2 linked regions of the Thermogemmatispora onikobensis genome follow. The protein of the gene in region 1 interacts with the protein of each later gene in a pairwise test. Links are inferred from orthologs where the notes say so. Each region holds a gene or a part of one and is shown in the gene's direction. Other genes may lie near its edges.

Evidence for each region.
Region 2: the proteins of BGC09_RS15445 (region 1) and rsfS interact in binary tests that used the Escherichia coli proteins (3 or more experiments, as listed by UniProt). The link is inferred for Thermogemmatispora onikobensis from one-to-one orthologs.

What each region holds. Positions count from the first base shown.
Region 1 is NZ_BDGT01000036.1:4,867-12,526, forward strand. Bases 2,505-5,504 are described here. They hold BGC09_RS15445 (ATP-binding protein), read left to right. Parts: upstream 2,505-3,407; coding sequence 3,408-4,601; downstream 4,602-5,504. Other genes in these bases: BGC09_RS15440 (DUF5691 domain-containing protein), read left to right, coding at 2,505-3,411; BGC09_RS15450 (DUF5682 family protein), read left to right, coding at 4,605-5,504. Also shown: BGC09_RS15430 (Hsp20/alpha crystallin family protein), read right to left, coding at 1-106; BGC09_RS15435 (SWIM zinc finger family protein), read left to right, coding at 362-1,720; more of BGC09_RS15440, read left to right, coding at 1,756-2,504; more of BGC09_RS15450, read left to right, coding at 5,505-6,869; BGC09_RS15455 (VWA domain-containing protein), read left to right, coding at 6,859-7,660.
Region 2 is NZ_BDGT01000049.1:39,698-47,273, forward strand. What follows is about bases 2,605-5,520. They hold rsfS (ribosome silencing factor), read left to right. Parts: upstream 2,605-3,840; coding sequence 3,841-4,200; downstream 4,201-5,520. Other genes in these bases: mptA (GTP cyclohydrolase MptA), read left to right, coding at 2,605-3,539; BGC09_RS22975 (hypothetical protein), read left to right, coding at 4,228-4,401; BGC09_RS17915 (lamin tail domain-containing protein), read left to right, coding at 4,851-5,520. Outside these bases: BGC09_RS17900 (protein kinase domain-containing protein), read left to right, coding at 1-1,833; more of mptA, read left to right, coding at 2,028-2,604; more of BGC09_RS17915, read left to right, coding at 5,521-5,588; BGC09_RS17920 (FAD-linked oxidase C-terminal domain-containing protein), read left to right, coding at 5,846-7,327; BGC09_RS17925 (DinB family protein), read right to left, coding at 7,557-7,576. UniProt on the Escherichia coli protein: Functions as a ribosomal silencing factor. Interacts with ribosomal protein uL14 (rplN), blocking formation of intersubunit bridge B8.

The sequences.
Region 1 (7,660 bases):
GAATGTCCTCCGGCTCCATGCCCGGCATGGGAGCCGCCACAACCAGACGTTCATCGCTCCGGTAGACTTTGACGGGAACGTGATGGATCTTCAGTCGCTCTTGCATTGCCAATCCTCCTCCTGCCTGCCAAGTTTAGGGACAGGCCCAGCTGAGTTCGATCACTTCACTGGCTGGCTCTCTTCTTCTTCTAAGAAGAGGCACGACGCGCAGCCGGTCAGAGTGTCAGGCTGAGCTTGCAACATAGCTCGGCCATCAAGCTGTTTCCAATTTGGCACAGAACGAAAAGAACCCTTCTACAGAGCACGACTCCCATCGCATCCTCCGCAGGAGGACAAAGGAGAGAGAAGCAAGACAGTGGAGATGGTATTAACACAGGAAACTCTCGCAGCCCTTGCTCCCGACGAGCAGGTCATGAAGGCTGGACAGAAACTTGCCAACCAGAGGCACTGGCAGTCTCTGGGTCAGGACGAGCAAGCCCTGTGGGGAGAATGCCAGGGCAGCGCCCTCTACCGCGTCTGTGTGGATAGGCGTTCGCTGAAGACGTTCTGTAGCTGCCCCAGCCGCAAGATTCCCTGTAAGCACAGCATTGGGCTGCTCTACCTGGCAGCATCCAGGGACAACAGCCTGCCAGTCTCCAGCCCTCCAGAGTGGGTAGAAGCCTGGCTCAAACGCCGTCTGGCAGGTAGACAGCCAGGGGATCAGCCACAATCGGCCTCGGAGGATCAAGGGGCCACGCCGGCTATGGCCACCGCAAAGCAATCAGGCCGTCAACGGCGGGTCCAGCAGCGTCAGCAACGGATGCTCCAGGGCCTGGAGCGCTTTGACCTCTGGCTTGCTGACCTGCTGCGTACTGGTCTGGCCGATGTCCAGGGTGAGATGCTCCGTCAGTGGGAACAGGAGGCCGCCGCCTTGGATGACGCTCAGATCCCGGGCCTGGCCTCCCGCCTGCGGACATTGACGACCGTGCCGTACAGTCGCCCCGACTGGCCAGCAGCCTTGCTGTGCCAGCTCGGACGGCTTGCCCTCTTGAGCGAGGCATTCCGTCATCTGGAGCGCCTGGATTCCGGGCTGCAGGAGGATGTGCGTCAGGCCCTGGGCCTTTCCCTGTCCACAGAGGAGTTGCTCACCCGCGGCGAGCGAGTACGAGATCGCTGGCTCTTTCTCGGTCAGCGTTTGGAACAGCGAGATCAGCTCTGGCAGCAGCGTACCTGGGTGTTTGGGCAAGAGACAGGACGCCAGGCTTTGCTTCTGCAATTTGCCTCTGGCAAACAGCCGGTCTTCCCTGAGCACTACCCTCTTGGCTGCGAACAGGAGGCGGAACTGCTCTTTTGGCCCGGCGCCTACCCACAACGGGCCCGGCTGTTAGAGCACCTTAATCCCGCTACACCTTTGCTCAGCAGTTTACAAGGGGCTGCCGATTTTGCTGGGTTTCTGGAGATGGTGGCAAGGGCGCTGGCACGTCAACCCTGGCTTGAACACTTCTTGTGCATCCTTCAGGAGGCCCTCCCCGTTTGCCTTGATCATGGCCAGCACTGGTATCTCCGCGATCGCCACGGGCAGGCCCTGCCGCTGAGCCACGGCCCACACTGGCAATTACTGGCGCTCTCGGGCGGCCACCCGGTGACTTTCATCGGCGAGTGGAACGGAGAAGAGCTAGTTCCTCTGGCGGTGCTCAGTGCTACCGAAGGCTTTTGCTTGCTACCGCCCCCGCAGAAGTAGCCAGAGCAGCCTGTCTGACAGAGGTGAATCACATAATGAGTCGTATGAATCGCATCGAATCCCTGGTTCATTGCGCCTTGATCGGCACACGTCAGGAGCCGCCACCGCCCGCTCTTGCTTCAGCACCTTTCGAGCGGCTGCTTGACGAGCTCCCGGCGGCCATGCCCCTGGAGCGTAAGTTACTCTTGCTGGCCGGCGCGGAAGCGGTCTATGCCCTGGCCGGAACCTCTCCGTTCCCGTTGGGAGTGACAGTCATCCCTGCGCCAGCAGAGAAGCTGCCCCCTTGCTCACCCCAGGCTGCCGCGCTGATCAAGGGCGTCCTCCAGCAATCTCACAGCGAGCTGCTGCTTCTGGCCCTGGAGCTCCTGGCCCGTCACGGGCGTCGCCTGCCCTTCGCCCTGCTGCCGACCGTATTTGCAGCCCTATCCAGCCTGTCCGCGGCTGCCTCGTGGCCAGTCTTAGCACAGGTGATAGGGGAGCGCGGGCGCTGGCTGATCCGCCTGAACCCTTCCTGGCGCTGCCTGCTCAGCAGCTTGCCTGTGACCGAGTTGAGTGAGCAGGAGCTAAACAGCCTCTGGTATGAGGGCAGCGCCTCAGAGCGCCTGGCTCTTTTGCGCCAACTACGAGTCTACAATCGCCCTCTGGCCCGTCAATTGCTGGAAGAAGTCTGGCCACAGGAGCAGCGAGAGCGGCGACTAGCTCTGCTGGAGACATTTGAGATTGGCCTTGAGCAAGACGATGAGGTTTTCCTGGAGAAGGTCCGTAATCAGCGCAGTTACTATGAGCGCCGCCTGGCCGTCAGCCTGCTCTTGCGCTTGCCTTCCTCAGCCTGCCGTCGCGAGCTGCCCTTGCTGGCTCATGGCTTGCTTCAGAGAGTACAGCAACCAGAGGAAGGCTACGTACGGGCCGTTTTGCCAGAAACCTATCCGCCCAGATGGCAGCGCTTTGGCATCGAACAGAAGCGTTTATCTGTGGTACAGGAACAGCGCACCGCCTGGCTGCGAGAATTGATCAGCCTGGTCCCCCCTGGCTATTGGGAAGAGCTGCTGCAGCTCTCCCCAGCGAGCATCGTGCGCTCGCTTGAGAGCACCTGGCGCACTGAGGTGCTGGCTGGCCTGGTAGAGGCAACCCGGTTTCATCGCACCCCCTCCTGGGCACGCGCCTTGCTCTCATGGGTCGATGCCGATACGCAGGAGCCTCTCTCGGGAGCCGAAGATCTGATCTCCTGCTTAGAACAAGAGGAGGCAGAGCAGTTTCTGCTCCAGGCCCTGGCCTCTTCTCAACACCCCTGGCATGAACGCTGGCCAGCACTACTGGCCAGGCTACCTAGACCGTGGAGCACCTCTTTTGGATCGAGCTTTCTTGAGCATACGCAAAAACGGCTGCAAGAGCTGGTGAGCCATCCATGCCTGGACACAGGTTCTACCGCATCAGAAATCCAGCAGGCAGCCCGCGTAGCTATGAAATGGCAACAACAATGGGAGCCAGCTCTCAAGATCGCTGCACGTGCCTTACCTGCAAGCTGCCTTAAACTTGCTCTGCAACTGGTTCAGCCTCTTCAGCTAGCTGAAGGAAAAGCAGAAAAGAACAATGTACACTTCATTAAGAATGAGATCAACCGTTTGATCATTACCTTCATAGAAACAATAGATTTCCATTACAAATTACTCAGGGAGTTGGAGAACCAATGAAAAAAGATCCCAAGCCGCAAAGCCTGCAGAAAGCAGCAGAGCCTGCCGTCTCAACCGATTGGCGGCAAGAGCGGCAAGAGCAGCCTTCGACCCATGCCGAAGGGCAGGGCGGTAACAACGTTCTGCGCCAGCATGCCGAGCAGCAGTTTGCCGAGGAGCTGGAGGAGCTGGCCAGGGTTGATCGGCAGCAGCGACCGCCCAATTGGCGCCTCTCACCCTGGGCTGTGCGCACCTACCTGCTTGGCGGACGTCTGCCGAACGGCTTCCAGGTTTCGCCCAAATATATCGGTAACGCCCGTCTGATCGAGATTGCCATCAGCACCCTGGCGACCGACCGTGCCTTGCTGCTCTATGGCCTGCCTGGTACGGCCAAGTCTTGGGTCAGCGAGCATCTGGCAGCAGCGATCTCCGGTGACTCAACCCTTCTCATTCAGGGGACAGCGGGCACGGACGAGAGCGCGCTACGCTATGGTTGGAACTATGCACGCCTGCTTGTCGAGGGACCATCACCGGCGGCCCTGGTGGCCAGCCCGCTGATGACAGCCATGCAGACAGGAAAACTGGCGCGCATCGAGGAGCTGACACGCATTGCCAGCGAGGTGCAGGATACGCTGATCACACTGCTTTCGGAGAAGACGCTGCCTATCCCTGAGCTGAATATGGAGGTACAGGCGCGCAAGGGCTTCAATGTTATCGCAACGGCCAATAACCGCGACAAGGGCGTCAACGACCTGTCTAGCGCTCTGATGCGCCGCTTCAATACGGTAGTGCTTCCGTTGCCCCAGGACATGGAAGAGGAGGTACGTATCGTTGAGCGGCGCGTGGCAGATTTGGGTCGGGTCCTGGAGCTGCCTGCCGAGAAGCCCGCCCTGGAGGAGATCCGGCGCGTGGTGACGATCTTCCGCGAGCTGCGCGAGGGCAAAACCCTCGATGGCAGCCTCAAGCTGAAGGTTCCCAGTGGGACGCTCTCAACGGCGGAGGCGATCTCGGTAATTAACAGTGGCCTGGCCCTGGCCGCCTATTACGGCGATGGAACGCTCAGAGCTGGCGATCTGGCTGCTGGTCTGACGGGAGCCATCGTGAAGGACCCCGTACAGGACCGCATCGTTTGGCTGGAGTATCTGCAGACGGTGATGAGGGAGCGCAGCAATTGGCAGGACCTCTACCGCGCTTGCCGGGAGGTGGTGTGAGCTGTGTGCTTCCATTTCTTCGGCATCCGCCATCATGGTCCTGGCTGTGCGCGCAGTTTATGCCTGGCTCTGAAGGAGCTGGCTCCCGATCTGCTGCTCGTCGAAGGCCCAGCTGATGCTCAAGAGATTCTGCCACTGCTCAATAATCCGCAGATGTCTCCACCAGTGGCCTTGCTCGTCTATCGTCCCGACCAGCCACGTCAGGCCAGCTACTACCCGCTAGCGGTCTTCTCGCCCGAGTGGCAGGCGCTGCGCTATGCTCTCCAGCAGCGTATTCCGACGCGCTTCATCGATCTGCCACTGGCGCTACGCCTCGGCGGCACAGAGCCAGAAGAGGAAGCAGAGCACGAGGCAGCTTGCTCGTGCTCTGCTTCCGAGGAGGAGGGGCCAGCGGCGCTTGAGGAGATTGCTGATGACCCGCTAAGCCTGCTCTCGCTGGCAGCCGGCTATCAGGATCATGAACTGTGGTGGGAGCAGCAAATTGAGCAGCGGCGGAATGTCCAGGGGATTTTCGAAGGGATTCGCGAGGCGATGCGCGTGGTCCGCGGAGGAGGGACGCCACGCCATCGCGAGGAGGCCCAGCGCGAGGCTCACATGCGTCAAATGCTGCGCCAGGCCCGCTCAGAGGGCTTTCAACGCATCGCTGTCGTCTGCGGCGCCTGGCATCTGCCCGCCCTTGAAGATCTCGATGCTTTCTCCGAAGCCGACGATCGCGCCTTGCTGCAGAGCTTGAAACCCGTGAGTGTCGTGGCGACCTGGATTCCCTGGAGCAATGATCGTCTGACCTATGCCAGTGGCTATGGCGCAGGCATCGCCGCCCCCGGCTGGTATGAGCTTCTCTGGTCGGCACCGACTCAGGCCGGTATACGCTGGATGATACGCGCCGCCGAGCTGCTGCGTCAGGAGGGCTTCGATGTCTCTTCTGCCAGTGTGATCGAGGCCGTACGCCTGGCCGAGGCTCTGGCAGCGTTGCGCGATGTGAGTGCTCCGGGCCTGGCAGAGTTGCAAGAGGCCATTCAGAGCGTGCTCTGCCGGGGAGAGACGGCCCCTATGCGGCTGATCGAAGAGCGGCTGGTCACTGGCTCGCGCATGGGGAAAGTCCCGCTGGAAACGCCCGCAGTTCCTCTGCAGCGCGATTTAGAGCAACAGCAGCGACATCTGCGTCTGAAGCCTTCTCCTGAAGTCAAGGAGCTTGAGCTGGATCTGCGCAACGAGAACGACCGCGCCCGCAGCCGCCTGCTTCATCGGCTACGCCTGCTCGGCATCCCCTGGGGTGAACCTCTGGCTGTCGCAGCCAGCAAGCGCGGCACCTTTCATGAGCGCTGGAAGCTGCAATGGCAGCATGAGTTTGTCCTCCTCCTGATTGAGGCCAACGTCTGGGGCAATACGCTGGAGAGCGCCGCTACAAGCTTTGCTATCAAGGAAGCAGAGCACTGCCAGCAGCTGGCAAGGCTCACGGAACTGCTGGATCGAGCGTTGCTGGCCGAGTTGCCATCAGCCGTTGCCCGCCTGCTGGATCAGATTCACGCCCGCGCCGCTCTGGCCAGCGATGTACGCCACCTGATGGATGCGCTACCCGCACTGGCCCGTGTTGCTCGCTACGGCGATGTACGTGGGAGCGATACTCAGCAGCTGCAGACTGTCGCCGAGGCTTTTTTCGCTCGTATTCTGATCGGCCTGCCAGGGGCCTGCCTGGCTCTCGACGAGGAGGCCGCACGCGAACTGCTCGCCAGCGTCCAGCGCCTGGACAGCAGTATCCAGACCCTCGCCGACGAGGAAATGTACACAGCCTGGTACTCATTGCTAGGACGCCTGAGCGAGACAGAGGGTGTTCATCCCCTCTTGCGTGGCTCCTTCTGCCGACTCCTCTTGGACCGCCAGGCCCTGGAGACCGCCAGGCTCTCCAGGCTGGCCCATCAGCAACTGTCTCCCGCTGTTCCTTCGGAAGAGGCAGCACTCTGGCTGGAGGGCTTGCTCGCTGGCCGAGGCCAGCGCCTGCTGGCCATCGATGAGCTGTGGCAGACTCTCGATGGATGGCTCCAAGAGCTAAGCGCTGAGCAGTTTCTGCTGCTGCTCCCCCTGCTGAGACGCGCCTTTCGCGACTTTAGCAGTGCCGAGCGGCGCGCGATGGGGGAAAAGGTTCGCTATCTCTACCGTCCTCGTCCGCCGCAGACCAGCAGCAGCGCCGCTGCGCTTGATGAAAGGCGAGCCAGCTTTGTTCTACCTCTCCTGAGCCAATTGCTAGAGGTGACTCTGTATGCCGATTGAAGAATATGAGCGGCTGCGCCGCTGGCGCCTTATCCTCGGTTCCCAGGCCGCCGCAGCGCTGGGGATCGGTGGGTCAACAGAAGATCAGTCCCGCTTTGGCGACGACGATAGGAAGATTGATCAGGCCCTGGAGCTGCTCTATGACGCTGAGCGTTCTGGCAGTCTGGATGGATCAAAGCCCTATATCCCGCGCTGGTTGGGGGACATTCGCACCTACTTCCCCACGCCAGCGGTGCGCATCCTTCAACAGGACGCCATCAAATTCCTCAATCTACGACAATTGCTGCTAGAGCCGGAGGTATTGACAACGATCGAGGTCGACTTGCAGCTCGTCACGACTCTGCTTTCGCTCAAGAGCGCACTACCCGAGCGCACGCGCGAGACAGCGCGCAGCGTTGTGCGCAAGCTAGTCGAGGAGCTGGAGCGCCGCTTAGCCCACCGTATGGAGCAGGCGGTACGCGGCAGCCTTCGTCATATGAACCGGAGCATGCGCCCGCGCCCCACTGAGATCGACTGGGACCGCACGATTCGGGCCAATCTCAAGCACTACCAGCGTGAGCAGCGCACCCTTATTCCCGAACGTTTGATTGGACATCAACGGCGGCAGCGCAGTTCTGCCCTGCGCGATATCGTGCTCTGCGTCGACCAGAGTGGTTCGATGGCGGCCTCGGTCGTCTACGCCTCAATCTTTGGGGCTGTGCTGGCCTCGCTGCGAGCCGTTTCGACGCGCATGATTGTCTTCGATACGGCAGTGGTTGACCTGAGCAAGCATCTGCAAGACCCAGTCGAGC
Region 2 (7,576 bases), on another replicon or contig:
CGCCGTTTTGAGCGGGAGGCGCTGGCTGTTGGCGCTCTCTCGCATGATCACATTTTGCCGCTCTATGACTTTGGGGAGCAGAGTCCCTGGTATTATCTGGTGATGCCCTATGTCGAGGGAGGAACGCTACGGGACTATTTACACCGGCGTAAGCGTCTGACTCTGGAAGAGGCTGCGAGTTTTCTCGATCAGATCGCTTCAGCACTGCAGTACGCCCACGATCACGGCGTTCTCCATCGCGACGTCAAGCCGTCGAATATTCTGCTGCGCCCCGACGGCTATGCCTATCTGGCTGACTTCGGCCTGGCCAAGGCCATCATGGGGGCCGAATCGCTGACTAGCGACGGCACCATCGTCGGCACACCGGAGTACATGGCCCCAGAGCAGTCAAACGGTATCAGCGACTATCGCAGCGATATCTACTCACTGGGGGTCGTGCTCTTCCAGATGCTCACCGGGCGCGTACCTTTTACCGCCGAGTCGCCAGTCGCGATTTTCTTGCGCCATATCCAAACGCCACCGCCCTCGCCACGCGAATTCAATAGCGAGATTCCTCCCGCCGTTGAAGAAGTGATCTTCAAAGCCCTCGCCAAAGACCCGAACGAGCGCTTTCAGGAGGCCCAGGAGCTGGCCGCTGCTTACTGGCGCGCCCTCCAGCAGGAGCGCGGTCGCAGTCCGCGATCCCGGCCCGGACCACTGACACTGAAAGATCAGAACGTTGCCACAACCACGTCAGGCAACGATGACTCCACCTTGATCGCTGAAGAGAGCCAGGCCGAGGCCACTCCCAGCCCTTCCCGCCTGGCTGAGCAAGAGACCTTTATTGTCCCCGACGAAGAGCGGGAAATGGTGCGCCCTCCAGCCACCCCTCAGCTTTTTCCGCTCACCGACCTGCCAGAACAGCCCGAGCTTGCTAGCCCGATCGAGGAAAGCGAGAGCGAGAGGGCTTCAGCCGCACCCCCTCCCCAGGAGGTGGTTGCCAGCGAAAGCACCTTGCTGGCAGCGAGCGCCACCATCAGGCGTTTGCCCAGCCGTCGCTTTCGCCTGCTCTCTCTCATCGCTGCCTGCTTGCTATTAGCCTTGCTCCTTGTGCCGCTGGTTAGCCTTTGGCGGGGTTCGTCGTCCTCCAGCAAAGGAATCAATCCTGGCAGCAGCACACTCAGCCCTCAACAGATCCAGGCCACGCAGACCGCCATTGCCCAGAACAACTCGATGGCCACCCAGCTGGCACGCTCACGGGCCCAGGCCACCGCTGGTATCTCCTCCTCGGTCGGAGCAGGAAACCTGCTCTATCAGTATGACTTGCGAAGCCCTGGTGGCGGTTGGGCCAGCTCCGGCAGCCAATGCTTCTTCTCGACTCAGGGCTACCATGTGCAGACATTGGGACCACACGAGGCCGCCTGGTGCTTTTCGAGCCAGGAGCATATGACAGATGCCGTCATCAAAGTTCAGGCCCGCCTGCTACGCGGCGACTTCTGCGGCCTGGTCTTCCGTCTCGACCCAACTACTCCTAGCTTTTATGTCTTTGAAATCAACAGCCAGGGGCAGTACCGCTTTGTACGCGCCACGGGAACGAATCCCCAGGCCTGGCTGACGCTCATCGATTGGACCCACACCAACGCCATTCAGACTGGCTATAACGTTCCTAATATGCTCATGATACTGGCTCACGGCTCCTCGTTCCGCTTTTACATCAACAATCAGCTTGTCATTAACAGTTACTCTGACTCGGCCTACAGCGAAGGGCTAATCGGGCTACTCGTGGGAGGCGACAGCAATAGCGGTAGCGAAGCCGTTTTTAGCGACATCTGGGTCTTCGCATATCAGAGCTAGTCTCACTCTCTTCACTCACGTTCTGCTCCTGCTCCACAGCACGCCCTCCCTGGCCGGGTTCAGGCCAGCGTACCGTTCCCCAAGCGTCGCCAGCTTGCCCGGGTGGAAGGAAAACCTTCCGCCCGGTGTTACAATACGATGAGGATGCTATCCGTTCAACAATGGAAGGGGCTTCCAGGAGGATCACTTTTTTTATGAGCTTAGACCTGACTGCCTCAGCCGGGTATTCGTCGAATGGCAAAACTCCAGTCAAAACACATACCGTCTATCTGGCACTCGGCTCGAATTTAGGAGACCGACGGGCGAATTTGGCTGCGGCACTCCAACGACTGCGCGAGGTAGTGGAGATCAGCAGGGTCTCCTCGGTTTACGAGACAGAGCCGGTGGGGTACGCTGAGCAGCCCCGCTTTTTTAATATGGTCTGTGCCGGGCGCACCGCCCTCTCCGCTGAGCAGCTGCTGGCCTATGCCAAAAGCATCGAGACCGCCCTGGGACGCCGTCCAACCGTGCGCAATGGACCGCGACCAATAGATATCGATATTCTTCTCTACGATGATCTGCAGATGCACGAAGAGCATCTGATTATTCCTCATCCAAGAATGAGAGAGCGCGCCTTTGTGCTGGTACCGCTAGCGGAGATTGCCCCCGAGCTCACTGACCCAGTTAGCGGGCACAGCATCAGTGCATTGCGGGATGCAGTGCCTCAGGAAGGCGTCAAAAAGCTGGCGGAAAGCCTGCGTGTTCCATTGGAGCACGATATTCAGAATAGCAGGCCAGCAGTACACGTACGCCTGGGACGGGTAGGTGTGACTGGCCTCCAGAAGGCCATTCTGGTTGGCGGAGACGAGCGAGCCCAGTGGTTTCAAGTTGCCTTTGACCTCTACGCCGACCTTGGTCCCGTCAAGGCGGGCGTGCATATGTCGCGCTTCAGTGAGGCTCTGGAGGAGGTCCTGGACGAGATCAGCCAGACGACCTGGCCACGAGTCGAACTGTTAGCCGAACACCTGGCTCGCCGCATTGTCGAGCGACAACAGGTGCTACGGGCTGAGGCCCACCTGCGAACGACTTACCCACTCCAGAAGTGGACCCCCATTTCGGGACGCCCTACCCAGGAGGTCTATGGTCTGCTGGCTCAGGCCGTGGCCACACGCAAAGGGGCACGTCGTCTGATAGGCGTCGAGGTCGAAGGCATGGTTGCCTGCCCCTGCGCCCAGGATATGGTGCATTCCCTCGCCCGCGTGCGCCTGCGTGAGGAGGGCTTCCCGGATGAGGCCATCGAGAAGATGCTCGATGTCACGCCGCTTGCTACCCACAATCAGCGCGGACGAGCAATGCTCATGGTCGGGACTCAAGCCCTGATCGATGCCCAAGAGCTGATCAGTATCGCAGAAAACGCCATGAGTTCGGAGAACTATGCACTACTGAAACGGCCTGACGAGCTGTACGTGGTCAACAAAGCCCACGCTAATCCGCGCTTCGTCGAGGATGTTGTGCGCGAGATGCTACGCTCGGTTGTTGAGCGCTATGAGCATCTTCCTCCTGAGACCTTTGTCTGGGCCAGCCAACGCAACGAGGAGACCATCCACAAATATGATGTAGTGGCCGAGGGCTGGGGCACCCTGGCAGAACTACGAGCGGAGATCCGTGAGCAAACCACTCTCGAACACCACACCACCCGCGAGGAGTGGCTCAGGAGCATCGAATAGGCCCATCCTTGTGGTTCCCATCCGCCAGCAACTTGCAGAGATCCCTTCCGGGGAGTTGCTGGCGGCTTTCATCCACCCACCAGTAGCTCACCAGTCCACCAGCCAGCCCGGTTATCTTCGGGCTGGCTCCCTTATCCCCCAATCGGTTGAGTTTTCTTTTTCTCAGGGCCAGACCCTTAACAACTCCTCTCCAACGTGTTATAATGCCGTTACAATAGAGCGCACAATGCATTCGAATCAGTCTGAGAGGGTCTGTCTCTCCCTTGGCTACAGACAAGACGGAGGTCCTGTAAGAGTCACTGTGGAACAAGTGCTTCTAAACCCAGGTAAGCTAGCACGGACGGCGGTCGACGTGGCGTCTGATAAAAAGGCGTCAGATGTCGTCTTGCTCGACCTTCAGGGCCTGAGCAGTATCGCCGACTACTTTGTCATTTGTAGCGGAAGCAATGAGCGCCAGATCCAGGCGATCGCTGACGCCCTGGAGGAGGAGCTGGAGAAACAGGGCGCTAGCCTGCTCCATCAAGAGGGCAATGCCGCCACCGGCTGGGTCCTCTTGGATTTCGGTGCCCTGATCGTCCATATCTTCGGGCCAAGAGAGCGGGAGTACTACCGGCTCGAACGCCTGTGGAGCGATGCGAAAACGGTAGTCTACCTGCAATAACAGACTCTACTCTAGAAAAGGTGGTCAATGATGACGTTTCTGCGCAATCGCATCTTCCTCGAAGGGGTGGCCTTCGGCGGCATCTGCGGCTTCATCATCGGCTCAGTGATCGCTTTTACACTCGGCGAAAGCAGCGTTGAAGCCCTGCGTAAGCTGCTGCACCGACGACGCACTATCCCGTTTGAGTACCTGTATCAGTGATTTCAAGAGCGTAGTGCTCGCGCCACTGCACCGCGGCTGACGAAGGAGATCGAGCCTACCAGGCTCTCCCAGCTAGCATTAGCTCGCTAGCTCATTGCCTCCGCAAAGATGGCTTTGGAGGCCAGCCCTGGTCAGTTGTTCGATCGTCGTCTTCTTCAATACGTTGACTGATCCATATCCACCCATAAGTACAACAAAGAAGGATAGCGAAGAAGGATAGTAGGGAGGCACATGTGCGGTATACGGTAGTCTTACTTACCTTGGCTTTTTTTCTTTTTTTGTCTGCTTTGAGCGCGAAAGGAGGTGAGGCTGCCACCGTTCATGGTTGCGCCTCCCCTCTCCCCCCAGTGGTATCCGGCGCTCTTCCCCCACCGCTTCGTACTCACGCCATTCTGCTGAATGAGGTCCTGACCAGGCCCGCCAGCTCCTGGAACTGCTCTACAGCCAGTATGACGACCCAGAATCGCGATGCCTGGGTGGAGCTGTATAACCCTCTTGACCAGCCGGTTGATCTGTACGCAGTTCATGCTGCGCTTGATACTGGCCCTCAAACCCCGCCGTTTCTCTTGCCGCTCTCCTCAGCCTTGCCGGCTCACGGCTTTCTGGTAGTTTTCCCAGATTCGCAGTTCTTCTTTCCCAATGCTCCCTTTACGCTCCGATTGCTCTTCAACGGCTCGGTCCTCATCGATGAGGTGAATGTCCCGCTATTGAACAGCGATGAGTCATTCGCTCGCACTAGCGATGGCGCACCTGTCTGGCATTCAACGACCGCCCCCACGCTCGGCAGCAGTAATGCCCCATCGCTTCAGTCCTCACCACCATCAACTCCCAAAACGGCCAGCCCAACGGCCTCTTCAAGCGCTTCCCAAAGAACCAGGCCAGGAGGAGAGACAGCAGCCTCTTCGAGCCAGGCTACTCCCACACCGGCCATTACCGGTACGCAGCCAGCCTGGGACACGTTGCGGCTGCCCTCATCCTCTGCCACGGCTACCGGCTTGAGCGATGCTAACCGCCCTGCGCTTTCCTCTTCCTCTTCCTCGTCTACTCTGCCTCCACAGGAGGCAGAGTCAAGCAGTGGAGCAGGCTTCGTGCACCTGGCGGTAGTGGCGGGCCTGGTGCTGGCTCTTGCCGCGAGTTGCTTCTGGTGCTGGCGCCTCTTTCGCTCTCCTCCTCGCACGGGAGGATAAGCCGGCTCCACCGCCCGTGGCCGGCCAGCAGCAGCCACCTGCCGCCGCTGACAGGGAGGGCGGGCCAGTGTCCCCACTCAGCTTCTCTTCCAGATTGCCCACCAAGGTGATATCATTCTCTTGGAAGGATGAGGAAGCAGGTGCTCCTCATCCTTCCCGCAGCCTCCTCGCAGGCTAGAGCAAGCACGGAGCTTGAGCGAGACACAGAAGCAAAGGCGCAGCTGCGCAGCTGCGCCTCTGGAAGAAGGGCCTGGCTTATGAGCATTAGAGAGTTGCCAGCGACTACTACCGCCCAGGATTCGGCAGCCCCTCCCTTCGAGCGCCTCTCAGAGGAGCGTAAGGCTCAATTGGTGCGCGAACTAAGCGCTTTACTGGGCGAGCGCTATGTACTCCACGATCCTTACGATTTGATGCTGTACGAGTATGATGCCTCGATCGATCGGAGCCGGCCAGATATCGTCGTGCTCCCTTCATCAACCGAAGAGGTCGCAGGCATTGTCAAGATCGCTGCGCGCCATCGCGTTCCGGTGGTACCACGCGGCGCCGGCACAGGTCTGAGTGGCGGGGCAATTCCCATCTATGGAGGCATTGTGATCGCCTTCGCCCGGATGAATCGCATTCTGGAGCTTGACTATGAGAACATGCGCGCTGTGGTACAGCCGGGCCTGGTCAACCTCCACTTGAGCAATGCGCTGAATCCGCGCGGTTTTTACTATGTGCCCGATCCGAGCAGTCAGCGCTCGTGTACGATCGGCGGCAATGTGGGAGAGAACGCCGGCGGGCCGCATACGCTGCTCTATGGGGTAACCACTAATCACGTTCTGGGCCTTGAAGTTGTGACCGCCGATGGCGAGGTGGTGGAGGTCGGTGGCTGGACCCCGGATCAGCCAGGCTACGATCTGACGGGCCTGATTACGGGCTCTGAGGGCACTCTGTGCGTGGTGACAAGGATCATTACACGCATCGTCCACCTGCCAGAGCAGGTGAAAACAATGCTGGCAGTCTTCAATAGTATTGACGATGCCTCAAATACAGTCTCTGAAATTATTGCCAGCGGGATGATCCCCGCCGCCATTGAGATGATGGATCAGATGATTCTGCAGGCTGTGGAGGCAGATATGCACGCTGGCTATCCGCTGGATGCCGCCGCCGTGCTGCTGTTGGAGGCTGAGGGCCTGCGCGAGGAGGTAGAAGACCAGACAGAGCGCATCGTCGCGATCTGCCAGCGCAATCATGCCCGCTCTGTACGCATTGCCGCTCATGAGACAGAACGGCAGCTGTTGTGGGCAGGGCGCAAGAATGCCTTCGGAGCTGTTGGTCGCATCAGTCCAGAGTTTTATGTGCAGGATGGGGTCGTACCGCGCACGAAGCTGCCCTATGTGCTGCGCCGCGTGAGTGAGATTTGCACACGCTATGGCTTGCGCGTAGGGAATGTCTTCCATGCCGGAGATGGTAACCTCCATCCGCTGATTCTCTTTGATTCGCAGGTGCCCGGCGAGGTTGAACGAGTGCGTCAGGCCGGTCATGAGATCCTGGCGGTTTGTGCAGAGGTCGGCGGGTCAATCACCGGCGAGCATGGCGTAGGGGTGGAAAAACAGGAGGAGATGGCCCTGATTTTCAGTGCCGTCGATCTGCGTGTGATGCAGCAGGTTCGCGAAGCATGGAATCCGGAGCAGCTCTTGAATCCAGGTAAGCTCTTCCCTCGCCCAGGACGCTGTGCCGAGGTGAAGCAGCTTTGAGTACAGAGCCTGTTCGAGCTCGATATCTCCGTCGAACCCAACAGCCTCTTTGGCACCCTGGCCAACTGGCTCGCTTGTCTTCTGCTTTCACGCACTTGCATAGAGGCGCCTGGCGCCCTCATCCGCCTGCTTGCCCTATAGCAAGCAAGCTGTGTTAGAGTGCAAGGCAGGAGCCAGAGATGGGCCGGCAAGCTGGCCTGAAGCGCTGACTCGGCCTTCGCCTCCAGACTCAGGTTTGCCCGTCCTGAT